DNA from 2 places in the Solibacillus sp. FSL W8-0372 genome. Region 2 is predicted to be linked to the other one. Evidence: a T-box and tRNA genes for the amino acid it is inferred to sense, from the RefSeq annotation. Region 2 holds a T-box; the other holds one or more tRNA genes.
The links. A T-box is a leader RNA that pairs with one kind of tRNA and senses whether it is charged. The one in region 2 lies ahead of tyrS (tyrosine--tRNA ligase), so its partner is inferred to be a tRNA-Tyr.

Region 1 (15,697 bases), 540 kb from region 2:
TTATCCCTATAATAGATAAAATTATTTTTCCATTATTAAGGAGATGCTACTTAATGAAATTTCCACCACAGCTACTTCTCATTTTAGCTACTTTATTATGGGGTGGTAACTTTGTAATTGGTCGCGCTGTTACCGGAGAAATTCCTCCTATTACCCTGGCATTTTTACGCTGGATTGTTGCCTTTGCCGTATTTTTCCCCATTGCTTACAAACGGACAAAAAAGGAATGGAGTGTACTGAAGCAAAATTGGGTTGCCGTCATTACGTTAGCTTTGACAGGAGTCGCTGCATTCAATACGCTCGTTTATATCGGTTTATATTATACAACATCCATCAATGCATCTTTAATGAATTCTTCCACACCGATAATTATATACATATTAAGCTTTCTCTTCTTAAAAGAACGTTTAACTAAGTATCAGTTAATAGGTACAATAATTTCTCTAGCTGGAGTGTCTTTTATTATTTCCGGAGGCTCATTACAAAGCTTACTTGCCTTTTCATTTAATAAAGGAGATTTAATTGTACTAGTTGCAGTGTGTTGTTGGAGTATTTATTCATTGCTTATTAAGAAGTGCGCTAGCAGGCTCCCTGGCTATTCTACATTTTTAGTAACAATTGCTATAGGTGCATTAATGCTGCTCCCATTTGCGGTATATGAACTACTCACTACATCCCAAACTATTGTATGGAGCACTACTACTATTGGAGCTATTTTTTATGTTGGGGTATTTGCATCGATTGTGGCATTTCTAAGCTGGAATACAGGCGTTGTAGCTTTAGGTGCCAACAAGGCAGGAATTTACTTAAACTTTATCCCTTTGTTTGCTAGCATCTTTGCAGTAATCTTTTTAAATGAAAAGCTGCTACTTACACAATTAATCGGCGGGGTTGCCATAATTGTCGGGGTATTTATCTCATCTATAAAAAAGTAAATTAAAAGGAGTGCATCATCAGCACTCCTTTTAATTATTCTACTCCTGTATAAATAACAGTTACGTCTGGATGATAGTTTAATACACTTGCTGGGAAGTCTTCTGTCACTTCACCACTACGAAGACGATCAAATGCTTCTTGCTTCGCTGCGCCTGCAATTAGTAAGACAATCTTTTTTGATTTCATAATTGTTTTAATACCCATAGTAATTGCATGTGTCGGTACATCATTGATTGAGTCAAAGTAAATTTTATTCGCTTCACGTGTCGACTCAGCTAGTTTTATAACATTAGTCCCTAAATCGAATGGTGTTCCTGGCTCATTAAAGCCAATATGTCCATTAACACCAATACCTAAGAGCTGAATATCAATATTCCCTGCTTCTTCAATCATTGCATCATAATCCATTGCTGCTTTTTCAATATTTGCTGCATTACCTGTTGGTAAGTAAATATTTTCCTGCTTCATATCAATATGATTAAATAAGTTGTGGTCCATATAGTAATGGTAACTTGCCTCATTTGATGGATTAATACCAATATATTCGTCCAAGTTAAAAGACTTAGCCTGAGCAAAGGAAATATTCCCTTCCTTATATATTGATACAAGTTCTTTATAAAACCCTTCAGGTGTACTTCCAGTTGCCATCCCAAAAACAGTTTTACTATTTTCCTTTAACTGTTCTACAAAAATACTTGCAGCAATTTTACTCATTTCATCATAATCTGTCGCTTCAACCCATTTTAAATTTGTTACAGCATTCATTCATTTCCCTACTCCCTATGCTTATATAATTCAAATAAAGTAAAGTTCATTTTTAGTTCCTTACATCAATACGTTAATTTTATAGCATAAATTTTTAATATGCTATATAAAACAGTTCACATTTTCTTTTAAAAAATACGATTTAACTTTAATTGTACCCATATAATTTATTAATATGTTAGGAATGAATTTCAAGCCGGAAAAAGGGTAGGACATTATAAACTAGTACTTTTTTGCATAATAAACCATATTTAAAAATACGACTGAAATATATAATGCAATGAATAGTGATAACACTTGAAAGGCTGAAACATTTAGAGGAGACAATGGGTTAAAAATCAACATTAATATAATGGCAAATATCACTCCCCAAAAATAACTAATGTATGTTGCACGTTCTCGAATCTTTTGAGCACGTTCATCCTTTGCTGCAAAGTGAGGTTCTAAATAAGCCAAACTAAACGCCATAATCGAAAGGGCAATCACCATTAATGCATCAGGAAACTTCCCTGAAAACATATGAGATCCATTAATGAAAATACCTATTAAAAGCATAAAGATACCGATAAACAAAAAGAATGACCTGTTTCCAGTAATCATTATTGATTATCCTCCTCATAAATAAATATATCCTCAATGTGACAGTTAAACTGACGGGCTAACTTAAATGCCAATGTAATGGAAGGGTTATAACGTCCCTTTTCCAAAGAAATAATGGTTTGCCTAGAAACTTTTAAATTTTCAGCTAAGCCATCCTGTGATAAACCATACCGTGTACGTAAATCCTTAATATTATTTTTCATTTTTACCTACCTAACGTAAAGTATATTTTACGTAAAGCTGACTTTACATTCATTATATATAAGAAGTAAATAATTGTAAATATAATACGAGAAAACGTTTTGTTTTCTTCGATGTTTGTAAGCCAACTGTTGTAGTACTGTAATTCCTTCTCAACTAAAAATAAACTATAGTAAACGAAAACACCCTCAAAGCCTGTAATCAAGACTTTGAGGGTGTTTTAATAGTTCTAACTTGAACTCAATGATACCGATAGCCGGGGTCGAACCGGCACTCCAGAAGGAACCGGATTTTGAGTCCGGCGCGTCTGCCAATTCCGCCATATCGGCAAAATAAAAAAGGGTAAAAAAAAACCGGAATTACCGATTAATTAAATATGGAGGCGGCAACCGGATTTGAACCGGTGATAAAGGTGTTGCAGACCTGTGCCTTACCACTTGGCTATGCCGCCATATTGGAGCGGAAGACGAGGTTCGAACTCGCGACCCCCACCTTGGCAAGGTGGTGTTCTACCACTGAACTACTTCCGCAAAAAAAAAATGGCTGGGGAACCTGGATTCGAACCAGGGCATGACGGAATCAAAATCCGTTGCCTTACCGCTTGGCTATACCCCAAAGCTTTTAATATAATGGGGCGACTGATGGGAATCGAACCCACGAATGCCTGAACCACAATCAGGTGCGTTAACCACTTCGCCACAACCGCCACTATATTATAATTTTAACTCTTAAACCTAAATAAAAATGGGGCGACTGATGGGAATCGAACCCACGAATGCCTGAACCACAATCAGGTGCGTTAACCACTTCGCCACAACCGCCACTATGTTATTTTTAAGTTTTTGAATTAATTGGCAGGGGCAGTAGGAATCGAACCCACACTGACGGTTTTGGAGACCGTAGTTCTACCTTTAAACTATGCCCCTATTAAAAGGATGGTGGAGGGGGACGGATTCGAACCGCCGAACCCTAAGGAGCGGATTTACAGTCCGCCGCGTTTAGCCACTTCGCTACCCCTCCAGGTAATGGTGCCGGCGAAAGGAGTCGAACCCTCGACCTACTGATTACAAGTCAGTTGCTCTACCAACTGAGCTACACCGGCAAAAATATGGTGGGTTTGGACGGAATCGAACCGCCGACACTTAGAGCTTCAATCTAATGCTCTACCAACTGAGCTACAAACCCATATTATATGTAGTATTTTAAAAATGGCGGTCCCGACCGGGATCGAACCGGCGATCTCCTGCGTGACAGGCAGGCATGTTAACCGCTACACCACGGGACCATTTGGTTGCGGGGACAGGACTTGAACCTGTGACCTTCGGGTTATGAGCCCGACGAGCTACCACTGCTCCACCCCGCGACAATACTATATGATTTAATTTGAATGGTGGAGGATGACGGGCTCGAACCGCCGACCCCCTGCTTGTAAGGCAGGTGCTCTCCCAGCTGAGCTAATCCTCCATGCTGGATATTGATGAAATGAATGGTGACCCGTACGGGATTCGAACCCGTGTTACCGCCGTGAAAGGGCGGTGTCTTAACCACTTGACCAACGGGCCATTTTAATAAATGGCTGGCGGAGAGTAAGGGATTTGAACCCTTGATGCAGGGTTACCCGCATACACGATTTCCAATCGTGCTCCTTCGGCCACTCGGACAACTCTCCAAGAGTTAATGGCTCCGAAGGCAGGACTCGAACCTGCGACCTGCCGGTTAACAGCCGGATGCTCTACCAACTGAGCTACTTCGGAATATTTCTATACAGCCTAGCGACGTCCTACTCTCACAGGGGGAAGCCCCCAACTACCATCGGCGCTAAAGAGCTTAACTTCCGTGTTCGGTATGGGAACGGGTGTGACCTCTTTGCCATCATCACTAGACTATTTTTTCAGAAAGACCTTATTTATTATACCACACTTTCCTTATTTGGCAAGTGTTTTTTATAATAAATTCATTCTTTCAAAACTGGATAAACGTTTCATTGAATTGTGCAATAAAATGTGGTTAAGTCCTCGACCGATTAGTATTCGTCAGCTACATGCGTCACCGCACTTCCACCTCGAACCTATCTACCTGATCGTCTTTCAGGGGTCTTACTTACTTGCGTAATGGGAAATCTCATCTTGAGGGGGGCTTCATGCTTAGATGCTTTCAGCACTTATCCCGTCCACACATAGCTACCCAGCGATGCCTTTGGCAAGACAACTGGTACACCAGCGGTGTGTCCATCCCGGTCCTCTCGTACTAAGGACAGCTCCTCTCAAATTTCCTACGCCCACGACGGATAGGGACCGAACTGTCTCACGACGTTCTGAACCCAGCTCGCGTACCGCTTTAATGGGCGAACAGCCCAACCCTTGGGACCGACTACAGCCCCAGGATGCGATGAGCCGACATCGAGGTGCCAAACCTCCCCGTCGATGTGGACTCTTGGGGGAGATAAGCCTGTTATCCCCGGGGTAGCTTTTATCCGTTGAGCGATGGCCCTTCCATGCGGAACCACCGGATCACTAAGCCCGTCTTTCGACCCTGCTCGACTTGTAGGTCTCGCAGTCAAGCTCCCTTATGCCTTTACACTCTTCGAATGATTTCCAACCATTCTGAGGGAACCTTTGGGCGCCTCCGTTACTCTTTAGGAGGCGACCGCCCCAGTCAAACTGTCCGCCTGACACTGTCTCCTACCCCGCTAAGGGGCATGGGTTAGAAGTTCAATACAACCAGGGTAGTATCCCACCGACGCCTCCTCCGAAGCTGGCGCTCCGGGATCTCTGGCTCCTACCTATCCTGTACAAGTTGTACCAAAATTCAATATCAGGCTACAGTAAAGCTCCACGGGGTCTTTCCGTCCTGTCGCGGGTAACCTGCATCTTCACAGGTACTATAATTTCACCGAGTCTCTCGTTGAGACAGTGCCCAGATCGTTACGCCTTTCGTGCGGGTCGGAACTTACCCGACAAGGAATTTCGCTACCTTAGGACCGTTATAGTTACGGCCGCCGTTTACTGGGGCTTCAATTCACAGCTTCGCTTGCGCTAACCGCTCCTCTTAACCTTCCAGCACCGGGCAGGCGTCAGCCCCTATACGTCACCTTACGGTTTTGCAGAGACCTGTGTTTTTGCTAAACAGTCGCCTGGGCCTATTCACTGCGGCTTCTCTAGGCTATGCACCCAAAGAAGCACCCCTTCTCCCGAAGTTACGGGGTCATTTTGCCGAGTTCCTTAACGAGAGTTCTCTCGCACACCTTAGGATTCTCTCCTCGACTACCTGTGTCGGTTTGCGGTACGGGCACCTCTCACCTCGATAGAGGCTTTTCTTGGCAGTGTGAAATCAGGAACTTCGCTCTAAAGAGCTCGTCATCACAGCTCAACGTTATAGTATGCGGATTTGCCTACATACACGCCTTACTGCTTGAACACGCGCAACCAACGGCGTGCTTACCCTATCCTACTGCGTCCCCCCATTTCTCAAACGGTGAGGAGGTGGTACAGGAATATCAACCTGTTGTCCATCGCCTACGCCTATCGGCCTCGGCTTAGGTCCCGACTAACCCTGAGCGGACGAGCCTTCCTCAGGAAACCTTAGTCATACGGTGCATGGGATTCTCACCCATGTTTCGCTACTCATACCGGCATTCTCACTTCTAATCGCTCCACCAGTCCTTCCGGTCTGACTTCAACGCTATTAGAACGCTCTCCTACCACGCATACTCAAAGTATGCATCCACAGCTTCGGTGAATCGTTTAGCCCCGATACATTTTCGGCGCAGCGTCACTCGACCAGTGAGCTATTACGCACTCTTTAAATGATGGCTGCTTCTAAGCCAACATCCTGGTTGTCTAAGCAACGCCACATCCTTTTCCACTTAACGATTACTTGGGGACCTTAGCTGGTGGTCTGGGCTGTTTCCCTCTTGACTACGGATCTTATCACTCGCAGTCTGACTCCCGTGTATAAATATCCGGCATTCGGAGTTTGTCTGAATTCGGTAAAGCGAGATGCCCCCCTAGTCCAAACAGTGCTCTACCTCCGGTATTCTCAATCACGAGGCTAGCCCTAAAGCTATTTCGGAGAGAACCAGCTATCTCCAGGTTCGATTGGAATTTCTCCGCTACCCACACCTCATCCCCGCACTTTTCAACGTGCGTGGGTTCGGGCCTCCAGTGAGTGTTACCTCACCTTCACCCTGGACATGGGTAGATCACCTGGTTTCGGGTCTACGACCACGTACTAATTCGCCCTATTCAGACTCGCTTTCGCTGCGGCTCCGTCTTCTCAACTTAACCTCGCACGTAATCGTAACTCGCCGGTTCATTCTACAAAAGGCACGCTATCACCCATTAACGGGCTCTAACTACTTGTAGGCACACGGTTTCAGGATCTATTTCACTCCCCTTCCGGGGTGCTTTTCACCTTTCCCTCACGGTACTGGTTCACTATCGGTCACTAGGTAGTATTTAGCCTTGGGAGATGGTCCTCCCGGATTCCGACGGAATTTCACGTGTTCCGCCGTACTCAGGATACACTCTGGAGGGAATGAACTTTTGACTACAGGGCTTTTACCTTGTTTCGCGGACCTTTCCAAGTCGCTTCGTCTAACTCATTCTTTTGTAACTCCGTATAGAGTGTCCTACAACCCCAAAGAGCAAGCTCTTTGGTTTGGGCTCTTCCCGTTTCGCTCGCCGCTACTCAGGGAATCGAATTTTCTTTCTGTTCCTGCAGGTACTTAGATGTTTCAGTTCCCTGCGTCTGTCCTCATCACGCTATGTATTCACGTGTAGATACTATCCGATTAAAGATAGTGGGTTCCCCCATTCGGAAATCCCCGGATCAAAGCTTACTTACAGCTCCCCGAGGCATATCGGTGTTAGTGCCGTCCTTCATCGACTCCTAGTGCCAAGGCATCCACCGTGCGCCCTTATTAACTTAACCAAAAGTTAACACTTAGATAAAATCTAAGATTTAAGTTTACACGTCAATTGCTTGACTTGTTACATTTCTATAAAATAGAAATTTGTTTTATTGCTTTCAATGTCGTTTTATCCAGTTTTCAAAGAACGAAATGCGGTTCAATCATACGAGATGAATTAAACCAACAAGGTTTTGAAGTATCTCATTCAATTAAGAATGAACCTTCAAAACTGAACAGCAAACGTTAATGTTTCATTCCCCAAGGGAATGATTCCGAAATAATCCTTAGAAAGGAGGTGATCCAGCCGCACCTTCCGATACGGCTACCTTGTTACGACTTCACCCCAATCATCTATCCCACCTTCGGCGGCTGGCTCCATAAAGGTTACCTCACCGACTTCGGGTGTTACAAACTCTCGTGGTGTGACGGGCGGTGTGTACAAGGCCCGGGAACGTATTCACCGCGGCATGCTGATCCGCGATTACTAGCGATTCCGGCTTCATGTAGGCGAGTTGCAGCCTACAATCCGAACTGAGAACGATTTTATCGGATTAGCTCCCCCTCGCGGGTTGGCAACCGTTTGTATCGTCCATTGTAGCACGTGTGTAGCCCAGGTCATAAGGGGCATGATGATTTGACGTCATCCCCACCTTCCTCCGGTTTATCACCGGCAGTCTCCTTAGAGTGCCCAACTAAATGATGGCAACTAAGAATAAGGGTTGCGCTCGTTGCGGGACTTAACCCAACATCTCACGACACGAGCTGACGACAACCATGCACCACCTGTCACCGTTGCCCCCGAAGGGGAAACTATGTCTCCATAGTGGTCACCGGGATGTCAAGACCTGGTAAGGTTCTTCGCGTTGCTTCGAATTAAACCACATGCTCCACCGCTTGTGCGGGCCCCCGTCAATTCCTTTGAGTTTCAGTCTTGCGACCGTACTCCCCAGGCGGAGTGCTTAATGCGTTAGCTGCAGCACTGAGGGGCGGAAACCCCCCAACACTTAGCACTCATCGTTTACGGCGTGGACTACCAGGGTATCTAATCCTGTTTGCTCCCCACGCTTTCGCGCCTCAGTGTCAGTTACAGACCAGACAGTCGCCTTCGCCACTGGTGTTCCTCCAAATCTCTACGCATTTCACCGCTACACTTGGAATTCCACTATCCTCTTCTGCACTCAAGTTCCCCAGTTTCCAATGACCCTCCCCGGTTGAGCCGGGGGCTTTCACATCAGACTTAAGGAACCACCTGCGCGCGCTTTACGCCCAATAATTCCGGACAACGCTTGCCACCTACGTATTACCGCGGCTGCTGGCACGTAGTTAGCCGTGGCTTTCTAACAAGGTACCGTCAAGGTAGCGCCAGTTACTACGCTACTTGTTCTTCCCTTGCAACAGAGTTTTACGAACCGAAATCCTTCTTCACTCACGCGGCGTTGCTCCATCAGACTTTCGTCCATTGTGGAAGATTCCCTACTGCTGCCTCCCGTAGGAGTCTGGGCCGTGTCTCAGTCCCAGTGTGGCCGATCACCCTCTCAGGTCGGCTACGCATCGTTGCCTTGGTGAGCCGTTACCTCACCAACTAGCTAATGCGCCGCGGGTCCATCTTATAGTGACAGCCGAAACCGTCTTTCAACTTTCAAACATGTGTTTAAAAGTATTATTCGGTATTAGCCCCGGTTTCCCGGAGTTATCCCAATCTATAAGGTAGGTTACCCACGTGTTACTCACCCGTCCGCCGCTAAATCAGAGAGAAGCAAGCTTCTCTCATCATCCGCTCGACTTGCATGTATTAGGCACGCCGCCAGCGTTCGTCCTGAGCCAGGATCAAACTCTCCATAAAAGTAGTTTGAAAGCTCATTTGCTTTGCTAGCGATTCAACTTAATTAAAAGTTGAAATCTATTGTTTGCTTCATTTAAGAAGCTTGTTTCATTAACGTTGCTTGTTCAGTTTTCAAGGTTCATTTTTTTGCTATGTCGTTTTAGCGACTTCTCTAATTTAACATTTCTTCTTTTCTTTGTCAACAACTTTTTCAAAAAGTTGTTTGAGCATTTCAAGAGTTATTTAGTTTTTCGAGTACGTCTTAGCGACATTTAATATATTACAATATTAGTTACACATACGTCAATACTTTTTTTAAAAAAAGTTTCAGAGCGTTATTTAACGCTCTGATTAATATACTATAAACCGTATTCACTTTCAATAAGTTGTCGGTCTACATAATAATTGCGGTGAAATATCGCTTCGTTTTTTGCAACTACTGGTTCTACTTGAACTAACTCTTTCTCGATTAAATATTCAACAAAGACTTCTAAATCTACAGAGTAGTAACTTAATTCAGGGTGATCATGTAATTCCTGTATTGTCCAATATGGTTGAGCAAGCATTGTTTCTAAAATATGCTGCGCCCCATCAGTCGTTCTTGAATTAATCAAAAACTCTCCCGCTAAAAATAAAAGCTCTAGACGCTTTTCCAAACTTTCATTACTCATAATCAATTCTTCATATAACTTATAAATTGCTGGGTCATTTCTTTTCACTTGAGCCCATACAGTTACTTCTGGATAATGACCACTATCAATAATCGATAATCTGCCTAAATGATGCAATGAAGCAACTACATGATTATAAGCATCTAAATAGTGACCATCCTCAAATAATTCTTTTCCTTCTTGATAACGGCGGATTAACTTAGCAAACTGAATTCCTGTTTTTAACTTACGTCCAACAAAAGGAAACTCCTGTAGTTCCGAACGTAACTTAAATAAGAACTCATTTCGATCGAACATAATTTTACCGTGGAACAGCCAATCGACTAAACGCTTATTCGAACCAATAAAGATCCATTTACGCAGACGCTCTTCCGTTAAAATATGCATCACCATTTTCGCATCACCATACATATAGTGTTTTGAATAAATAGGTGTGTCACTATCTTTTACAATAATTAATAGAACCGAATCAAATGTATCGGTCATATTTTCAGCGCCTTCACGCTTATTAATTAAAATAACCCCCAACGTCTCCGGCTGACTTGCGCGTTCCTGATAAATTGGTCTTAAAATATGTTCCATTGTTATCCCCCTATAAAATTTTGCTACTATTTATATTTGTTTCTAAGTTATTGTAATCGCTATAAGTCAAATTCACTAGTGTTATCTCATTGAACATTTATTCTAATAGAAATCCGTTATTAATTATAACTAGAATAATAGAATTGTTTCGACAGTAAGTTTGGAAATACCTTTAAATTCATATAATTAGGATATCACCAAAATCTTTCAAATCTACTAATCTAAATCCAATTTATGTTATAGTATATTTTAGATTAGGAGGCAATTGTAATGAAAAAGTATAATAGTAAAATTAATAAAATACGATCATTTGCATTATCCCTTATTTTCATCGGTTTTGTGATTATGTATGGTGCAATCTTTTTTAAAGACAATCAAATTCTTGTATTAATCTTCATGTCTATTGGGCTTCTGTGCATTATCGGTAGTACTGCTGTTTATGGATGGATTGGACTTTTATCAACTAAAGCAGTACAGGTGGTATGTCCGGAATGCGGAAAATGGACAAAAGTATTAGGCCGTGTAGATATTTGCATGTATTGCAACGAACCACTTACATTAGATCCTTCATTAGAAGGAAAAGAATTTAATCAGGAATACAACAAAAAATAAAGTATAAATAAGCTGCATTGATACTCGCTTGGAGTTAATGCAGTTTTTTCATACAAAAAACCTAGCAACAATCGTTACTAGGTTAAACTTTTTATTGAACTTTCTTTCCACCGACTGCAACACACTCTGGGCAAGTACCGTATACTTCCAAACGGTGCGAATTAACTTCAAAGCCTGTAACTTGAGAAGCGAATTGCTCCACTTCATTTAATCCAGGATAATGAAAATCTACAATTTTGCCGCAACATTCACAAATCATATGATAGTGATCGCCCGTTACAAAATCGAAACGACTTGCTGCGTCTCCGTAAGTAAGCTCTTTAACTAAGCCAACCTCACGAAATACTCGTAAATTATTATATACTGTTGCGACACTCATATTAGGAAACTTGCCGCAAAGTGCTTTGTATATATCATCCGCTGTTGGGTGAATCATACTTTGAATTAGATATTCCAAAATCGCATGACGCTGAGGAGTAATTCGTACACCAGTAGTCTTTAACGTGTCCAGCGCATCCTTTAAATGCATTTCAGACATCGTCATACACCCCTTTTCATACATATTATTAATTTATAATCGTTATAAATAGTGTATCGAATTTATCCTCGAGTTGTCAACAATTGCTTATTCTAATAGAAGTAAAAGTCATTAGATATAATTGCTAATTGAAAATCAATTCAAGCAAAGCTTAACTACCCTAGCAAATTTTCTCAATTAGTATCCTCTAAGAATATCCATCTTATTTTCTAAGTCCCGCTCTCCATTCAACCATTTTCGCAAACTTGGTTTAAAAATATCTAAGCTTCGCTCTACATAACGAGATGAATGACTTGAAAAATGAGGAGATAGAGTTACATTGTCTAAATCCCATAATGGACTATCCGATGGTAAAGGCTCAACTTCATATACATCCAATACGGCATGCTCAATCAATTTGTCTTGGAGTACTTTAATGAGTGTTTCTGTGTCCACTACATCTCCTCGTCCAAAGTTCATGAAGATTGCAGAGTTTTTCATTTTCTCAAAATGCTCACGAGTTAGTAGATGTTTTGTTTCCTTCGTAGATGGTAGTATCGAAATTACAATGTCGGCCTTTGGTAAATGTTGCTTCAAGTCATCCAGCTTATATGTTTCGTTCATATAGGGTGCTTCAGTACCTGAACGGTTGCATCCAATTGTATGAACATCAAATGCCTGTAATATACGTCCGATTTCTCCCCCAATTGCACCTGGACCAATTATAAGGGCTGAGCTGCCGTTTAACTCAGTAGGTCGAGCCTTTTTATTCCATTCTTTCTTTTGTTGCTGCTCATAAATAAATGGCAATACACGTTTTAAAGCTAAAATATGCGCCAGTATCGATTCAGTCATCGGCTTTTTATGTATCCCACGTACATTTGAAACGATAATATTACGTTTTGCGATTGCTTCTGCGGGCATTTTTTCGATTCCCGCTGACGCAACGAAGATCCACTGTAATTTATCTGCATACTGCAAATGCTGTTCTTTTAGATCTTCCCCGTACGTTACTAATATTTCTGCCTGTGCAAGTTTCTCAACATCCAATTTTGTATCAAATAAAAAATCTTCTTGTGAAAACTCTGACAAAAGCGGCTGTTTTAAATCCTCACGTGGTTCAAATGTAAAATAAATCGTTGCCATTATAACTCCCCTTTGAGCACTCATTAATTTGTGCGATTTTTTAAATAGTTTAACACATCTTGAATATGATTTTTCACACGTACTTTTCTCCACTCTTTTTCAACTATACCCTCTTCATTAATTAAAAATGTCGTACGCTCGATGCCCATATATTCCTTACCAAAATTTTTCTTCAATGTCCAAACTCCATATTTCTCCGCCACTTCATGATTCTCATCCACTAATAACGAAAACGGTAATCCGTGCTTTTCGATAAATTTGGTATGTTTCGCTGCATCATCCAAACTCACACCTAAAATAACAGCATTCAAATCTGAAAAATCTTCATATTTATCGCGGAAGTCGCATGCCTGTGTTGTACAGCCCGGTGTTAAATCTTTCGGGTAAAAATAGAGAATAACGTTTTTGCCTTTATAGTCTTCCAGCGAAATCATTTTTCCCTCCTCGTTTTGCAATGTAAATGCTGGTGCTTGTACTTTTTCTAATGTCATGTCTTTTCCCTCCAAATTTTTCTTCTATGATACAAAACAATGCCCGTTGCTTCAATTTCTTTGGCGTTCCCTTTCATTACATACTACAATAGATATGAAATCATTTCATGTAACCTATTTTGGAGGAATAAATTATGAATCATACTAAATCTGAGCAACTTCATGCAGAAGCACTCGAACATATCGTTGGCGGGGTAAATAGTCCATCCCGTTCTTATAAAGCAGTTGGCGGCGGCGCACCTGTTGTCATGGTCCGCGGTAAAGGAGCATACTTTTGGGATGTAGACGGTAATCGTTACATCGATTATTTAGCAGCCTATGGACCGATCGTTACAGGTCATGGTCATCCTCATATCGCAAAAGCTATCACCCATGCCGCAGAAACAGGTGTATTATTCGGTACACCGACAGAGCATGAAATCAAATTCGCAAAAATGTTAAAAGAAGCAATTCCTACATTGGATAAAGTACGTTTTAACAACTCCGGTACAGAAGCCGTGATGACATGTGTCCGTGTAGCACGCGCATTTACAGGCCGTACAAAGATCATTAAATTTGCCGGTTGCTATCACGGTCACTTCGACCAAGTACTTGTTGCTGCGGGATCAGGTCCAGCAACATTAGGTTCGCCTGACTCTGCCGGTGTTCCTCATGCTGTCGCTACGGAAGTAATTACAGTTCCTTTTAACAATAAGGAACAATTCACATTAGCAATGGAAAAATGGGGTAATGATGTTGCAGGGATTTTAATCGAGCCAATCGTTGGCAACTTTGGAATTGTTGAACCGCATAAAGGATTTTTAGAACATGTACATGCATTGGCAAAAGAGTATGGTGCCTTAACAATACACGATGAAGTCATTACAGCTTTCCGTTTCCACTACGGGGCAGCACATACAATGCTTGGCTTAACTCCGGACTTAGTCGCAATGGGGAAAGTAATCGGTGGCGGTCTGCCAATCGGTGCATACGGTGGTCGTAAAGAAGTTATGGAAACAGTAGCTCCACTTGGCCCTACATATCAGGCAGGTACAATGGCCGGAAACCCTGCAAGTATGCAAGCAGGAATTGCATGTCTTGAAGTGTTGCAGCAACCGGGTATTTATGAAGAAATGGATCGCTTAGGTGCTCTTCTTGAAGAAGGTATTTTAGCAGCTGCCCAAAAACATAATGTAACGATTACATTAAACCGTTTAAAAGGCGCATTCGCTATTTACTTCACAGATGTAAAAGTAGAAAACTATGAACAAGCGGAAAACACGGATGGTGAAAAGTTCGGTCGCTTCTTTAAATTAATGTTATCACAAGGCATCAACTTAGCCCCTTCAAAATATGAAGCATGGTTCTTAACGACAGAGCATACCGTAGCTGATATAGAAGAAACATTAAGAGCGGTAGATTACGCATTCTCTCAATTATAGGAACTAAAGCGAAAAGATGCCCTCCAAGTTATTGGAGTATCCGATGCACAAAACATTACTTGAAAGTTTCCCTAGATGCGATATTCTATAATACAAGACAAACAAGAAAGCCACTATAAATTCTTAGTTTATAGTGGCTTCTATATCATAACTCCGCAAGAAAGGAGGAAGTGTACATGAAACTAGGTGCACGTGTATTAAAAACTGGCGTTGCAATCGTCTTTGCTTTATTTTTAGCCCAAATATTAGATGTTCCCTCACCTGTATTTGCTGCTATTGCTGCTGTCTTTGCTATTCAGCCTTCTATTTACCGATCTTATCTTACTATTTTAGAGCAAATACAAGGGAATTTTATCGGCGCCACTGTTGCTGTACTATTCGGTTTACTATTCGGACATCATATCGTTGCAGTCGGTATTGCTGCAATTATCGTAATCGGTCTTATGATGAAATTGAATCTCGAAAAGTCAATTTCACTTGCACTTGTAACTGTTATTGCCATTATGGAAGTGCCTGGTGATGACTTTTTAATGTTTGGCTTAATTCGTTTTGGAACAATTATGCTCGGTGTTTTTGCTGCATTTGTTGTAAATTTAGTATTTTTGCCACCGAAATATGAAGTAAAGCTGTTTAAAAAAATTAACTCCATACAAGATGATATTATTCGTTGGACCCGTCTAGCTGTACGCCAAGCAAGCGAACATACATCTACTAAGATGGCTGTCAATAAATTGGAATCCCGTCTAAATGAATTGGATACAATGTATGGCTTTTTTAGAGAAGAACGCGGCTATTCCAAAAAACATAAATATATTAAAGCACGTAAACTTGTCATATATCGTCAAATGCTATTAACTTCGAAAAAAAGCTATGAATTACTAGTCCGATTGCATAAGCATGAAAACGAACTTGGTAATTTGCCGAGTAAATTCCAAATTATTATTCAGGAACGGCTGGACTTTTTACTAACCTATCATGAACAACTATTATTGAAATATACAGGAAAACTAAGGCCCGAACA
Region 2 (15,697 bases):
CACAATTATGTCTCGTTATACAGGTCCATCTTGGAAACTATCTCGTCGTCTTGGTATTTCATTAAGCGGCACAGGTAAAGAAATCGCAAAACGCCCTTACGCACCAGGTCAACACGGCCCGAACTCTCGCGGTAAAAAATCAGAGTACGGTCTACAATTAACTGAAAAACAAAAATTACGTCATATGTATGGTATGACTGAACGTCAATTCAAAAACACTTACCTTAAAGCTGGTAAATTACAAGGTGTACAAGGTGAAAACTTCATGATCTTACTTGAAACTCGCCTTGACAACTTAGTATACCGTTTAGGTTTAGCTCGCACTCGTCGTGCAGCTCGTCAATTAGTTAACCACGGCCACATCTTAGTTGATGGTAAACGCGTTGATATCCCATCATTCTCAGTAAAACCAGGTCAAACGATCTCATTACGTGAGAAATCAGCTAACCTTTCAGTAGTAGCTGAATCTGTAGAAGTTAACAGCTTCGTACCAGAATATTTATCATTCGATGCAGACTCTAAAGTAGGTACTTTCGTACGTATGCCAGAGCGCTCTGAATTATCTGCTGAAATCAACGAACAATTAATCGTCGAGTTCTACTCTCGTTAATTAGTAGTTGAGTCTGCAAAGAGTAACTTAAAAAGCCCTAGAAACGTTGTTAAATCAATGTTTCTAGGGCTTTTTATATTGTACTTTGTAATAGGAAGTATTAGATATTACTCAATTGATCATGCATAAGTAGCTGAACGAAATATATTTTATTCTTCAGAAATATAAATTGTTGCATCATTTTCTAAACCTATATGAACACTTACTACTGAATGTCCTTTGTCATCAAACCATACTCCATTAGATTTGACTATTAAATCTAATGTTTGATAATCAAGTTTTATATTGTCTTTAACTTTTTGATCTGATTCATTGATTAAAATAGAAACATTATAAGATTCCATTGTTACACCTCCCAACTTCTACCTACAATTCCACGCAAATAAGAAACCCAAGGACCAAGCTATTAATCTGATAAGTTTACTTTTTTATACAACTATACAGAAAATTATCAAATTTTTGAACTGATGTGGGGATAATTTTCTTTACATAACTTATCTTGCGTTACTATTTATATACCCCAATTTCCCATCTCTGCAAACGGATAAATATTAAAATATCTCTCATACTTAATTTATAATTTATTAAAGGATGTGATTTTTTTGGAAGATGCAAAATTTGCCGAACTTAATAATGAAAAACTTAGTGCAATCAAACAACTGGAAGAAAAGTTGGACGTAACCTTAATTGCTTATGACATTACCGGATCGAATAGTCATATTCAAAATGGCAATAGTCCCGATGTTATTAACCCGTCTTAATGTTTTACTTTATAAAATAAAAAGACATTCACAAAATATACAATGTGAATGTCTTGAATTTAAAACAGTAAATAACGAGCACTTACCACTAATATAATTATCACAATAAAGGAAGCGAAAAATGCTTTCCATGTTGAGATTCGGTGCACTTCTGAAATACCAACTACTGTAATAACATATGTCCATAAACTGGCAATAATTATAAACGTACCACATACAAACTGTAGGATTAAATCACTTAATGATGTTTCAATATAAGTAATATTAAAAAAAGATTGTGGCGCAAATTGCATCCAAAACAATATTATCGGTAATATCCAAATATAAGGAATCATCGTTACACTAATCATGCGGAACATTTCTTTAAACTTACCTATCCCGCCAAATGCTTTTGCTGATAGTGTCAAAACACCTGCTGATAATGCTGTAGAAAGAAAGTAGAGCAATAAACTTGATAATAATGTCGAATAAACGATATCACCTAAAGTATATGCTCCTGTAAAATCCATGCCGATAAAGCTAATTAAATTGCTTGCAAACATACCGATAATACCTACGATAATAAAATAAGATAACTTTTTATGTGTTAGAACATAACGAATGGTATCACGAGGTTTAGTAGCAATACTTAATACCGCATGTCGATCATCGACTGCATGTGTCAATTGCTCATTCAAATCAAAATCCCCCTAAAAAAATATGTCTATACTCTATTATACTGGCATACTGTGGGCGATTCAAAATTATTGTACCTTAAATATCATTCTACTGAAGATAGTGAAACATAACCCGCTTTTTCTATTAAAGATTGACCTTCATCTGATAATACCCAATCGATTAATCGCTTTACATTACCAGTAGGCTCACCTGCCGTCACAATATAAAACTCCGAGGCAATTGGATAAGTATTTGAACGAATTGTTTCTTTTGAAGGAGCTACCCCATTAACTTCCAATAGTTTTATTTCTTCATTCCGCACCATTTCATTTGAGTAATAGCGGAATGTATAACCAATTGCATTTTTATAATTTTTATATTGGGATACCTCATTAATTATTCCACCCATACCAGTTGCAATATCTTCAGTTGGCGCCTCCATTAAAGGCGTATCCCCCATTAAACGTTGTAAAGCAGTTTGGGATCCACTATCTTGCGGTCTTTGGAATGCACGAATTTCATCATTATCCCCACCAACTTCAGACCAATTTGTAATTTCACCGGAATAGATGCCTTTAATTTGTTCCAACGATAAACCGTTAATATTATTTTTACTATTTACAAAAAAGACGAATGCTTCTTTTCCAATAGGGGTTAATACCAGTTCAAAGCCCTTATCTTCCGCACGCTTCTTTTGATTTTCAGATGGTCCCGCCGCAAAAATTATATCCGCCCTTCCTAAAATTAGATTCGTATAGGCTTCATGTGTTTGGTTAACCATTACCTCACTCTGATATGGATTATAACTTTTTTCAGGATATACTTCTTGAGCGATTGCCGCATAGAGTGGGTACAATGCCGTCGCACCATCTATGATCGGTAAAGGCTCCTCCAATGTTAAGGAAGCGGTTTGTCCGAGCGCTACTAATTGGTTGCCTTCTACAAAAGGTTCATACTGATAAATATTAACCTCAGCATCAACAGTTGACACCCTGCTATCCAACCACTTATAAATCGGTTGAATACATGTAATAGCTATAATAATCCCCGCTAGTCCCCAATACACTTTCACACGTTTTTTCTTTTGGTAAAATACATCAAAAATTTGAAGGACAAAACCTATATATAAAATTGAAGCTACTGCAATTATTAGCGGTATGTAATGAATGTTGCCCGCCAGTAGAAACGTGAAAACAATAACAAACGTGAAAAAGCTTGCTCCCAGCAATACAAAAATGGCCATTCCAATTTGTCCCCAATAAGATTTTTTCTCCATGTCATCTCTCCCTTCTCCTTATTACGTTCTTTTTACTTCCTAATATCCCTTTAAAAAAACGCCTTGGAAAACTTTATTTCCAAGACGTTTCAAAATCATTTAGTTATACAAATTTCACCATGTGATATTTTTTCTTTCCTCGACGGATAATCGCAAATGCATCTTCTAATCGGTCTTTGCCATCAATCACATATTCTAGCTCTGTAACTTTTTCACCGTTCACACTAATTGCACCGTTCGTTACATCTTCACGTGCTTGACGTTTTGAAGATGAAATGCCGGCTTCTACGATTAATTCAACAATGTTTTTGTCTTCTTTCGCTACCTCTACAGATGGAACGCCAGCAAATGCCACTTTCATTTCATCTACTGATAAAGCTTTTAAATCCCCTGAGAATAATGCCTTTGTAATACGCTCCGCTGCCTCTAGACCAGCTTCACCGTGGATAAGGCGTGTCATCTCTTCAGCTAAAGCTTTTTGTGCTTTACGTAAATGCGGCTCTTCTTCCACACTTACTGCCAGCGCTTCAATTTCTTCACGTGTTAAGAAGGTAAATATTTTAAGGTATTTTACAACGTCTGCATCTGCAGTGTTGATCCAGAACTGGTAGAACTCATATGGTGATGTTTTCTCAGCATCCAGCCATACTGCGCCACCTGCTGTTTTACCGAATTTTGTACCATCTGCTTTTGTTACAAGAGGAATCGTAATACCGAATGCTTTTGCATTTTCGTCGTGTGTCTTACGAATCATTTCCAATCCCGTTGTAATATTGCCCCACTGATCCGAGCCACCTACTTGAATACGAACATTATGATGATCGTATAAATGGTTGAAGTCGATTCCTTGAATTAATGTGTAAGCAAATTCAGTGAATGAAATACCTGAATCTAAGCGTGAAGCTACTGTGTCTTTATTTAAAATGTAGTTTACATTAATTAATTTCCCGTAATCACGTAAAAAATCGATCAATGACATTGGGCCAACCCAATCATTATTATTTACTAATACAGCACCGTTTGCTGCATCTGATGAGAAGTCGAATAAACGTTCCATTTGTTTTTTTAGACCTTGAACGTTTTTGTCGATTTGCTCCATCGTCTGTAGTTGGCGCTCTTCAGAACGTCCTGACGGATCTCCTACAGTACCTGTAGCTCCCCCAACTAATAAAATCGGTGTATGGCCCGCTTTTTGGAAACGGCGTAATGTAAGTAATGGTACGATATGACCGATATGCATGGAATCTGCTGTTGGATCGACACCTACATATAATGAAACCTTTTCCTCGTTTAAAAGCTTTTCCATACCTTCAGCATCTGTTTGTTGGTATAACAAACCACGCCATTCTAAATCTTGCAGTAATTCGTTCATCATTTTTCTCTCCTTTTACATGTGTTGTATTCGCTATGTAAGGAAACAAAAAACGTCCCTACACGCCAATGCATGCAGGGACGTCAAATTTCTCATTTAACGCGGTACCACCCAGCTTGAAGAAACAAAAAACTTTTCTTCCACTTTAAGCGTCTATAACGTGACGATCCGTTCAAGCTCCAAGTACGTAATTCATAAATGCGCTTTCTCTGGCTTTCACCAACCGCCAGCTCTCTAATCAGGGAGCACATTTATTACTGCAAACTCTTCTTTGCCTGAAATTTATATTTTCTATTCTACCTAGAAAATAGATGTTGTCAATAAATATATTCGTTTATATATCAAATATGCTATAATAAACAAGATTTTAGGAGGGCGATGTTGTGAAAGAATGGCTTGATAAATTTAATAAAAAAATCGAATCCCTTGTTTCTTCAAAACAGATGCGCTATGTACGAATTACTGGTGGTGTCTTTTGGAATTTAACTTTATTAGCAGTAATTTTTGTTGCTACTACACTGTTATTTGTTGGGGGTGTAGGTGCAGGTTACTTCGCATCATTAACAAAGGATGAACCTTTGCGATCAAAAGAAGAGATGCGCGAGCAAATATTCAGTTATGAAGAAACAAGTGAACTTTACTTTGCAAACGATATTTACATAGGAAAAATTCGAACAGATTTAGACCGACGTGAGACATCGCTTGCTAATATATCTCCAATAGTTATAAATGCGGTACTTGCTACGGAAGATGAATATTTCCGCGAGCATGAAGGAATTGTACCAAAAGCAGTTTTACGTGGGTTACTGCAAGATGTATCGAACTCCTCTACACAAACTGGTGGCTCTACTTTAACACAGCAGTTAATAAAAAACCAAATACTTACAAATGAAGTTTCGTATGAGCGTAAAGCTAAAGAAATCTTACTCGCTTTCCGTCTCGAGAAATTTATGAGTAAAGAAGAGATTTTAGAAGCATACCTTAACATTATCCCATATGGCCGTAATTCTTCCGGTCGTAATATTGCCGGAATTGAAACAGCAGCCCAAGGTATATTTGGTATTCCAGCTTCTAAGCTAAATTTACCACAGGCAGCCTATATTGCCGGAATACCTCAAGCGCCTTTTAAATACACACCATTCACAAATAAGGGTGAACAAAAGAGTGCTGAAGGAATGAAACCTGGTATCGACCGTATGAAAACGGTATTATATCGTATGCAGGAAGTAGGCTATATTTCGGAAAAAGAGTACAACGAAGCAATAGGCTATGATATTACAAAAGATTTGAAGGGTTATGAAGAACGACCAGAGGACAAATATCCTTGGCTAACAGCTGAGCTTGAAATGCGATCAAAAGAAATTTTCGCAAAAATCCTTGCTGAAGAAGACGGAATTGACCCAGACCGTTTAAAAGAAGAAAAGAACTTAAACGAAAAATACTCTATTTTAGCAGACCGTACAATTCGTTCTGGAGGATATCGTATTTATTCGACAATCAATAAAGATATGTACGATGCTATGCGAAATGTAACAGAAGAATTTACACTGTATGGTCAAACATATAAGAAAAAAGAAAAAGATCCAGAAACAGGTGAAGAAATCGAAGTGGATGTGCCTGTTCAAACAGGAAGTATCATTATCGATAATAAAACAGGTCGTATTTTAAGCTTCGTCGGTGGACGTGACCACCAGTTAGAACAGTTAAATCATGCTACACAAGCTTATCGATCAAATGGATCAACGATGAAACCATTACTTGCTTATGCACCGGCACTGGAATATGGTGTAATCGGGGCGGGTAGCCCGGTAGTGGATGTTAAATTTAAACGTGATTATGATAATTACGAACCTGTAAACTATATTCCTACACAGGAATTAGGCATTATTCCTGCACGTCAAGCAGTAGCTTCTTCTCAAAACTTGGCCTTGTTACGTTTGTATGACTCAATTTTAGATCGTCGTCCTGCTACGTATTTAGATAAAATGGGCTTTTCTAAGTTAACTGAAGGAGATTATGTTCATTTATCTACAGCCATTGGCGGTATCACGCATGGGGCAACAGTCGAGGAAAATACAAATGCTTATACTACATTTGCAAATGAAGGAAAATTCATAGATGCCTATATGATTGAGCGTATCGAGGATTTAGATGGTAATGTTGTTTATGAACATAAAGTTGAGCCGGTGGAGGTATTCAGTCCGGAAACTGCCTATATGATGACAGATATGTTACGTGATGTACTTCAACAAGGCGGTACCGCAACTTTAGCGAAAAGTCAGTTAAAGTTCTCTTCAGACTTTGCTGCTAAAACAGGTACAACACAGGATCATAAAGACGTTTGGCTAGTAGGCTATAATCCGAATATCTCAGTCGGTGTCTGGTTAGGTTATGACCAGCCTCGTACTCTTTATGCATTTAATAATCGTTATCAGCACCCTAGTAATCGTGTCAACCGATTATGGGCAAGTTATTTAAATACGCTTTATGATATCGATCCAGAATTAATCGGTACGAAGGAAACATTCAAAAAGCCAGAAGGTGTTGTTACGCAGTCGTTCTGTGGAATATCCGGATTAGCTGCTTCCACATCTTGTTCAAATGCTGGTTTAGTCGTTTCCGATTTATTTAACAAAAATGTATTTTTACCTACACAGCCAGATGATAGTTTCGTTTCATCTACTTCTGTAGTAATTAATGGCAGTACTTATGCGGCACTACCAAGTACACCTACTGAGTTTGTCCAAATGAGTGGATTCGGATTGAATCAGGCCTTTATTGACCGTATGCTAGGTAGGCTCGGTGGGGATGCATCAAAGCTATTGCCGTTTAGTACTGGTAATGGTGTTGTATCAGGTGCCCAGTTCGAAGCGGATGGTGCTCCACCTGAAGCTGTATTTGCAACATTGGCAAATGGCTCATTATCATGGACGGCTTCAGCATCCAATGATGTGGTTGGCTACCGTGTATACAGTATTACAAATGAAGGCACATCACTTGTAAGATCATTAAAGTCTTACGAAGGGTTCCAAATGTCTGTGTCAGAAGGCGTTAGGTATGTCGTTGTTGCTGTTGATATTACTGGCCTGGAGTCGGGTTATTCGAATGAAGTTGGGGAAGTTTATATTGCGCCACCTGAACCCGAAGATGAAGAGAATACTGTACCAGGAGAGATCATAGAAGAAGATTTAGACGATATAGAAATCGATCCCGAAACAACTATTGACTAATTTATAAAAAACAGTGGCTGAGACATAAGTAGAATTTCTTTGTATAAGAGAAAATTCCTTATTAAGAAACCGATACTTTATGAATTGATTGGAGTGAAGGGGCGACTCCTGGGGGATGAGCGTGACGCCTGAGACTACAGGCTCAGGCCACGCCCCCGGAAAGCGTCCCCGCAACGGAAATCAATTCTGGTAGAAACAGAAAAATATCCATTTTCCCTTAAGGAAAATGGATATTTCAGGTTGTCGACAAAAGGCATCGAGAGCTCGTCTCTCGATGCCTTTTGTCATTTCTTTTATCAAATTAGGCTCCGAAGTTCTGTAAAAGGGCTCCTCTTCGAGGGAAGATGCCCTCATCTAAGCTCCTTGCCAAGTCCATGTGGCAAGTTTCTTCAAGTTCATGGCAGCAAAAGTAAGCATCGCCTGCATGGACAATTTTTTAAGGCCTCTTAGCGTTGTCCATCGCATACCATGCTTCTCTTTCGCATCCGCAAAGACACGCTCAACCGTCTCTTTTCGTTTTGCATAAATGGATTTAATTTCATGATGATGACGAAGATGTTCGGCTTCTTCTAGATAATCTGCCCAAATATGTCGCTGAATCATTTTCGTATGATTTTTACTTTCCGTACATTGTGCTAGAAATGGGCAATCTGCACAAACCGCTGGATTCGATTTGTATTGGCGATAGCCTTCTTTCGTCGTCGTTGTATAGCGCAACATCTGGTCATTCGGGCAAATATAGCAATTATAGTGCTCATCATAGACATACTCATGTTTACGGAAGAAGCCATCTTTCGTTTTCGGTCTTGTATAAGGAAGAACAGGCAACATTTGATTTTCTAATAAAAAGTTCGTAATCGCAGGTGTTTTATAAGCCGCATCCGCAGCAACAGCCACAGGCTTTTTCACACGATGAATGACCTTTTCAACAAGCGGTTGCAGCATATGACTATCATGGATATTGCCCGGTGTCACAATCGTACCTAATACAAAGCCACGTTCATCTGTCGCTGCATGAAATGAATAGGCAAATTGTTTTGTCCGTTCGTCCTTCACATAGTAACCACTTTCAGGGTCCGTTGTGCTCTCTTTGATTTCTTTCCATTCTTCCTTTTCAAACTTCTCCGGTGGAAACGGCTTTTTCCCGTTCTTTTCACGGTCTATGTTTAACTCTTCTTGTAGCTTTTCTTCATAAGCACGTGTCTCTTTTCGAACCATCTTCTTATCAAATTTTCGTTTATTCGCACTTGCCTTAACATGCGTAGAATCAATAAAGATATGGTCAGCTGATAATAAACCCGCATCCACAATTTCTTTCAAGATGCGATAGAAAATCTGTTCAAATACATCTGTATCCTCAAAACGCCGTGTATAATTTTTGCCAAACGTTGAGAAGTGAGGCACTTCTGTATGAAAACCGAAGCCTAAAAACCAGCGATACGCTACATTCGTTTCAATTTCCTTAATCGTTTGACGCATCGAACGAATACCAAAAACGTATTGAATCATTGTCATTTTAAATAAGACAACAGGATCAATACTTGGTCTACCGAAAGGTGAATATAAGTTTTCAACTAATGGATATACAAACGAAAAGTCAATGGCTGCCTCTAATTTACGTACGAGATGATTTTCTGGGACAAGTTGTTCAATCGTCAACATTTCTAATTGATTACGTTCATTCATTTGGTTTTTAGTCATCATATCGGGACACCTCTTTGATTTAGATAAACTATATTAGAAAGAATAGATCAAGTTGATTGGAATGGAAGGGGCGACTTCTGCGGGAATAGCGGGACTGCCGATACACCGCAGGAGCGTAGCGACGAGGAGGATTGGCACCCGCCCGCGAAACGCGTCCCCTGGAATGGAAATCAACGGTTTTCATCATTTAAATTTATTTTAAAACAAAAAAGACTGTAGGCAAACTCGAATTTCTTCGAGTTTGTCTACAGTCTGAAATATCCATTTTCCCTTAAGGAAAATGGATATTTTTCGTTTTGTCCCAAACTCTTTTAAATTATTTATAGAGTTGTAATTTTATCTGTTTGTAATACACCTTTTAGAATGTCTACAGCTTCATCAATTTCCTGCTCACTTACTGTTAATGGTGGCAATAAGCGTATTACTTTCGGACCTGCCGCTACAGTTAACAATCCAGCTTTATCTAAAGCAGCTACATATGGCGCTACGTCTTCTCCACCTAATCCTAATCCAAGCATTAAACCTTTCCCTTGAACAGTATAGTTCGGAAATGCTTCTTTAAGTTTTATTACAAAATAGCTTGATTTTTGTTTTACAGATTGTAAAAATTCATCATTAAATATATGATCAATAACCGTTTGTGCTACGGACACCGCTAGTGGATTTCCACCGAATGTCGTGCCATGTGTACCTGCGTTAAACGTATTAAATAGTTCCTCTGTACCGAGAATGCCTCCAATTGGAAAACCTCCTCCTAGACCTTTCGCCATTGATACAATATTAGGCTTAATTACAGTTTGCTCAAATGCAAAACGGGTACCTGTACGCCCAATTCCCGTTTGTACTTCATCGGCGATTACTAAAATATCTGTTGATTGCTGAATGTCATGAATAGCTTGCGCAAATTCATCAGATACAGAATTTACCCCGCCTTCACCTTGAATCATCTCCAACATTATTGCTGCTGTTTCAGAGTCTGCTGCAGCTTTTAATGCCTCTACATCATTAAACGGTAATGTAATAAATTCACTCACTAATGGTCCGAAGCCGTTACGTACTTTATCTTGACCAGTCGCACTCATTGCACCGAATGTACGTCCATGAAAGCTTTGTTCGAAAACGATTATTTTATGCTTCCCTGTATGCTTTCGAGCCAATTTAATTGCAGCCTCATTTGCCTCTGCTCCACTATTACAGAAAAAAGCATAGGATAGATGTAAATCTTTCACTAAGGATGCCGCCAGCTTCTCTTGACCTGGGCTTTCAAATAAGTTACTAATATGCCATAGTTTTTCACTTTGCTGCTGAATTGCCTCTACAATTGCAGGATTGGCATGACCTAAGCTACAGACAGCTATTCCACTTGTAAAATCTAAATAGCGTTTTCCTGTAGTATCGAATACTTCAGTTCCTTTCCCTTCAACAATAGCGAAAGGTCTTCTTGCGTAATTTTGAAATAATGCACTCATTTTACTAGCTCCTCACTTAAAATAGTTGTACCGGTTAATGTTTCATTGACAATTTGGACAGATGGTATTCCCGACTCTAAACAATTTAAAGCCCCTTGTACTTTCGGTATCATACCGCCGTATATATCTCCTTCATCAATCCATTGCTTAATTAAATTTGGTGTGGCTTCTGTTTGAAATTCATCTTTAATCCGAATACCTGCAACATCTGTAACGAGGAGTAAACGGTCTGCACCTACTGCCAATGCAATTTCACTTGCCACTGTATCTCCATTAATATTAAGTGCATGCCCATCCTTTGTTGCGCCAATGCATGCTATTACAGGGACAATACCACTTTCAGTTAATGTATTTAATAAGTTTACATTAACACTTTTTACCTTACCTACATATTTATAAGTTTCATAATCTAAATATTCACTTTCCAACAAAGTTTGATCAAAACCATTTAATCCTACAGAGTCAATTCCTGCAGCATTGAGTTCATGAACTAATGCAGGATTAACTTTACCGATTAAAGTTGATTGAACAATTTCAATCATTTCTTCATTCGTTACCCGTAAGCCATTTACAGTTTGAGATTGAATGTTAGCAGCGGCTAATTCACGATTAATGGCAGGTCCTCCCCCATGAGTAATGATGAGTTGAATCCCCTGATCTTGAAGGGCTTTGAAATTACGAAAGAAGGCCTCGTTAAGACCTTCTAATGTACTGCCACCTAGCTTGATGACCATTTTACGAACGGTATGATGCGTTGATTTGAACGTAGTCATAAGTTAAATCACACCCCCAAGCAAAGCCGTGTCCCTCTCCCACTTCTAAAGACACAAAGATTTTAACTTCATGTTGTTTTAAAATTTCTATTAGCGCTTCTTCTGAAAAATTAATAGGTTCTCCATTTTCGACCATTGTTGCCCCGCCAATTTTAATTGTAATTTTATCTGGATCAACAACGGCTCCAGAATAACCAACTGCTGCGATAATACGACCCCAGTTTGCATCACATCCGAAAACTGCTGTTTTTACAAGAGGGGAACCGACAACTGTTTTTGCAATTTTTCTTGCCTCTTCATCAGAAATTGCACCATCGACCTCAACTTCAATGAGTTTTGTTGCGCCTTCTCCATCACGTGCAATCGATTTTGCTAAGTCTTCGGATACTAATCGTAATGCTGTATAAAAATTCTCCCAATCCGGATGTGCAGGCGATAATGGTTCATTACCAGCTAACCCATTTGCCATTACTACTACCGTATCATTTGTTGATGTATCTCCATCTACTGTAATTGAGTTGAATGTACAATCCGTTACATTAGATAACGCTTTTTGCAATTCATCCGATTCAATATTTGCATCTGTCGTAATAAAGCCCAACATAGTCGCCATATTCGGTTCGATCATACCTGAACCTTTTGCTGTTCCCGATACGATTACTTCTTTACCGTCTATAATCGTAGCGTATGTTGTATTTTTCATTACTGTATCTGTTGTCAGGATTGCTTGTGAAAAATCAATTCCATTTTCAAGTTTGGAATCCGGTAATAACATTTCCATCCCTTTTTTAATAGGTTCCATTTTCATAATTTCCCCAATAACACCTGTAGATGCTACCCCAACTAAACCTTCAGAAATGCCGAGCTTTAGTGCAGCAAGTCTTTGCATTTCGTATGCATCTGCTATCCCTTGTTTACCTGTGCATGCATTAGCATTCCCTGAATTTACAATCATTGCCTGCATTTTTTTCGTTCCATATACAACTTCCTTTGTTACTTTAAGGGGTGCCGCTTGAACAGCATTTGTTGTAAATACGCCCGCTACACTTGCTGGTACATCACTGACTAAAATCGCTAAATCTTTTTTCTTATGTTTAATACCGCAATGAACACCTGCTGCAGTAAAGCCTTTTGGTGATACGATATTTTTGCTAGATAGTTTTTTCATTTCAATTGTTGAAGCCATTTGATGTTCCTCCTAATGTTTAAATAAAGTACGGTACAAGTTGTAGGCCTGTTTGCTGTGGCAACCCAAACTGAACATTCATGTTTTGGATTGCCTGCCCTGCAGCCCCTTTTACTAAGTTATCGATAACCCCAATAATTGTTGCGCGATTCGTCCGTTCATCGAGCTTCACATAAATATCGCAATAATTCGAACCTTTTACGCGGTTAGTTCCAATAGATGACGCTTCCTGAATGACACGTACGAAAGGGTGATTCTCATACGTTGAAGTTAAACAATCAACTAATTGTTTTTGGGTCACACCTTCTGTTACCTGTGCATAGGAAGTAGCTAAAATCCCCCGTGTCATAGGCACTAAATGTGTGTTAAACGTAATAGTTGTTTCGGTATCGGTAAACATCGAAATTGCTTGTTCTATTTCAGGAATATGTTGATGCTCATTAATTTTATATATTGAAAAGCTTTCATTTGCTTCACTGTAATGTGTAGTATTTGATGGTTTATTGCCAGCGCCGGATATTCCGCTCTTTGCATCAATGACTAAAAAACTTGGATCAATCAGCTGATGCTTTATAAGGGGCAGGATGGATAAGAGAACTGCTGTTGGATAGCATCCTGGATTTGCAATTAAATCCGATGTCTTAATGGCCGCTTCATTCCACTCTGTTAATCCATATACACTTTTTTCAACTGCTTCTTTCGGTGCCGGCTTTTTTTTATACCAAGATTCATAGCTTTCAAGGTTTTTCAATCGAAAATCCCCTGATAAATCGATTAATTTTGGACCTCGGTTTACTAAAGGTGGAAATAGAGTACTAGATACCCCAGACGGTGTACTTGCAAAGACAACATCGGATTTTGCTAATACATCGTAATCTATTTTCAATAAAGGTTGATTATAAATGTTTGTTAAGTGAGGGAATTTATCTGAAAATACTGTTCCTTCCTCAGATGATGTAAATAATCCTATTTCTTCTACTTCTTTATGGTTATGCAAGAAACGCAATAATTCCAGACCGCCATACCCTGTGGCACCAATAATACTTACTTTCATCTTTGTCACCTCTAATTTTTTTATTGCCAAAAAATACATCAATGAAATCTAAAAGATAAAAATAAGTATAGTTATGTATATTTATTTAGTCAACTGTATTTTTATATAATCATAGATAATTCCAAATTATCGTTCAATTATTTGAGTATTTAAGGTGAAAAGCACTAATTGCCTTTCTTATAGCCTCATTATATTAATAGTAAAAAAAGCGCCTACATATGTAAGCGCCCCATAGCATATGCAAATGTAGAAAGGATTAGTCTTCCATAGTGGATAAATCACCCGTTGGTAAGTTTAATTCCCACGCTTTCAATACCCGGCGCATGATTTTTCCACTTCGTGTTTTTGGCAACTTATCTTTAAATTCTATTTCACGTGGTGCTGCATGGGCAGATAATCCTGTTTTTACAAATTCCCTAATATTTGCTTCAAGTTCATCACTTGGCTCTACCCCTTCACGCAATGAAATGAATGCTTTAATGATTTCCCCGCGCACAGGATCCGGTTTTCCGATGACACCTGCTTCTATTACATCCGGATGTTCAAGTAATTTACTTTCTACCTCGAACGGACCGACACGCTCACCTGCCGTCATAATTACATCATCTACACGCCCTTGGAACCAAAAATATCCGTCCTCATCCTTATATGCTGAGTCACCTGATACGTACCATTCACCTTTTAAAAAATAAGAATTATATCGTTCAGGATTCCCCCAAATTTGGCGCATCATAGCTGGCCAGCCTTTTCTGATTGCTAAATTCCCCATTGTGTATGGTGGTACTTCATTTCCCTGATCATCCACAATCGTAGCATATACTCCCGGAACTGGTTTTCCCATAGATCCTGGTTTGATCTCCATTGCCGGGAAATTGCATATCATATGTCCGCCAGTTTCTGTCATCCACCATGTATCATGAATACGGTGATTTAGGATCTCCATTCCCCATTTCACAACTTCAGGGTTTAAAGGTTCCCCAACGGATAAAACATGTCGTAATGAAGATAGATTGTATTTGCTGATCATACTTGGACCAGCACCCATTAACATTCTGAATGCAGTTGGTGCACTATACCAAACAGTAACACCGTATTCTTCAATCGCACCATACCATGCTTGCGGGCTGAAGCGACCACCAATAATTACATTAGTAACCCCATTCAACCAAGGTCCAAAAATGCCATAAGCTGTTCCTGTTACCCAACCTGGATCAGCTGTACACCAATAAATGTCATTCTCTTTTAAATCAAGTACCCATTGGGCGGTTTGATATTGCTGTACCATTGCATAATGCACATGCAATACACCTTTTGGAGTACCGGTAGAACCAGATGTATAATGTAAAATGGAGCCATCCTCTTTATCGACCCATTCAATGTCAAAATCTTGAGGTGCCTCTTTGAAATATTTATTAAAATCTAATATTTTATCCGTTTCTTCAACATCTTCTCCAACTACAAAAATAGTCTTTAAATGTGGAAGCTTCTCAATAGGTACCCGATTTAATAATGATGGTGTTGTAATAATTGCAACTGCCTCACTATCCATTAAACGGTCATAAACGGCCCCTTCCATAAATGCCTCAAATAACGGTCCAACAATTG

Region 1: it has a tRNA-Tyr gene. The T-box ahead of tyrS (tyrosine--tRNA ligase) is inferred to sense a tRNA for this amino acid. The anticodon was not compared.

The regions. Positions count from the first base shown of each region.
Region 1 is NZ_CP150204.1:3,356,990-3,372,686, forward strand. It holds gene MKY13_RS17195 (DMT family transporter) at 54-935, shown strand; gene nagB (glucosamine-6-phosphate deaminase) at 970-1,701, opposite strand; gene MKY13_RS17205 (hypothetical protein) at 1,924-2,301, opposite strand; gene MKY13_RS17210 (helix-turn-helix transcriptional regulator) at 2,301-2,504, opposite strand; tRNA gene MKY13_RS17215 (tRNA-Leu) at 2,750-2,831, opposite strand; tRNA gene MKY13_RS17220 (tRNA-Cys) at 2,880-2,953, opposite strand; tRNA gene MKY13_RS17225 (tRNA-Gly) at 2,958-3,032, opposite strand; tRNA gene MKY13_RS17230 (tRNA-Gln) at 3,043-3,117, opposite strand; tRNA gene MKY13_RS17235 (tRNA-His) at 3,133-3,208, opposite strand; tRNA gene MKY13_RS17240 (tRNA-His) at 3,248-3,323, opposite strand; tRNA gene MKY13_RS17245 (tRNA-Trp) at 3,355-3,428, opposite strand; tRNA gene MKY13_RS17250 (tRNA-Tyr) at 3,439-3,522, opposite strand; tRNA gene MKY13_RS17255 (tRNA-Thr) at 3,529-3,604, opposite strand; tRNA gene MKY13_RS17260 (tRNA-Phe) at 3,612-3,687, opposite strand; tRNA gene MKY13_RS17265 (tRNA-Asp) at 3,712-3,787, opposite strand; tRNA gene MKY13_RS17270 (tRNA-Met) at 3,791-3,865, opposite strand; tRNA gene MKY13_RS17275 (tRNA-Val) at 3,891-3,966, opposite strand; tRNA gene MKY13_RS17280 (tRNA-Glu) at 3,990-4,064, opposite strand; tRNA gene MKY13_RS17285 (tRNA-Ser) at 4,080-4,171, opposite strand; tRNA gene MKY13_RS17290 (tRNA-Asn) at 4,181-4,256, opposite strand; rRNA gene rrf (5S ribosomal RNA) at 4,270-4,385, opposite strand; rRNA gene MKY13_RS17300 (23S ribosomal RNA) at 4,506-7,434, opposite strand; rRNA gene MKY13_RS17305 (16S ribosomal RNA) at 7,703-9,257, opposite strand; gene MKY13_RS17310 (nucleotidyltransferase-like protein) at 9,596-10,489, opposite strand; gene MKY13_RS17315 (YgzB family protein) at 10,760-11,101, shown strand; gene perR (peroxide-responsive transcriptional repressor PerR) at 11,193-11,639, opposite strand; gene MKY13_RS17325 (D-2-hydroxyacid dehydrogenase) at 11,817-12,764, opposite strand; gene bcp (thioredoxin-dependent thiol peroxidase) at 12,788-13,255, opposite strand; gene MKY13_RS17335 (glutamate-1-semialdehyde 2,1-aminomutase) at 13,390-14,676, shown strand; gene MKY13_RS17340 (aromatic acid exporter family protein) at 14,853-15,697, shown strand, end outside.
Region 2 is NZ_CP150204.1:2,813,165-2,828,861, forward strand. It holds gene rpsD (30S ribosomal protein S4) at 8-610, shown strand; gene MKY13_RS14320 (hypothetical protein) at 760-954, opposite strand; gene MKY13_RS14325 (uroporphyrinogen-III decarboxylase) at 1,204-1,371, shown strand; gene MKY13_RS14330 (YIP1 family protein) at 1,431-2,048, opposite strand; gene MKY13_RS14335 (substrate-binding domain-containing protein) at 2,132-3,304, opposite strand; gene tyrS (tyrosine--tRNA ligase) at 3,408-4,679, opposite strand; T-box leader at 4,750-4,957, opposite strand; gene MKY13_RS14345 (transglycosylase domain-containing protein) at 5,060-7,906, shown strand; gene MKY13_RS14350 (IS1182 family transposase) at 8,261-9,610, opposite strand; gene MKY13_RS14355 (acetylornithine transaminase) at 9,931-11,079, opposite strand; gene argB (acetylglutamate kinase) at 11,076-11,852, opposite strand; gene argJ (bifunctional glutamate N-acetyltransferase/amino-acid acetyltransferase ArgJ) at 11,815-13,038, opposite strand; gene argC (N-acetyl-gamma-glutamyl-phosphate reductase) at 13,058-14,092, opposite strand; gene acsA (acetate--CoA ligase) at 14,349-15,697, opposite strand, start outside.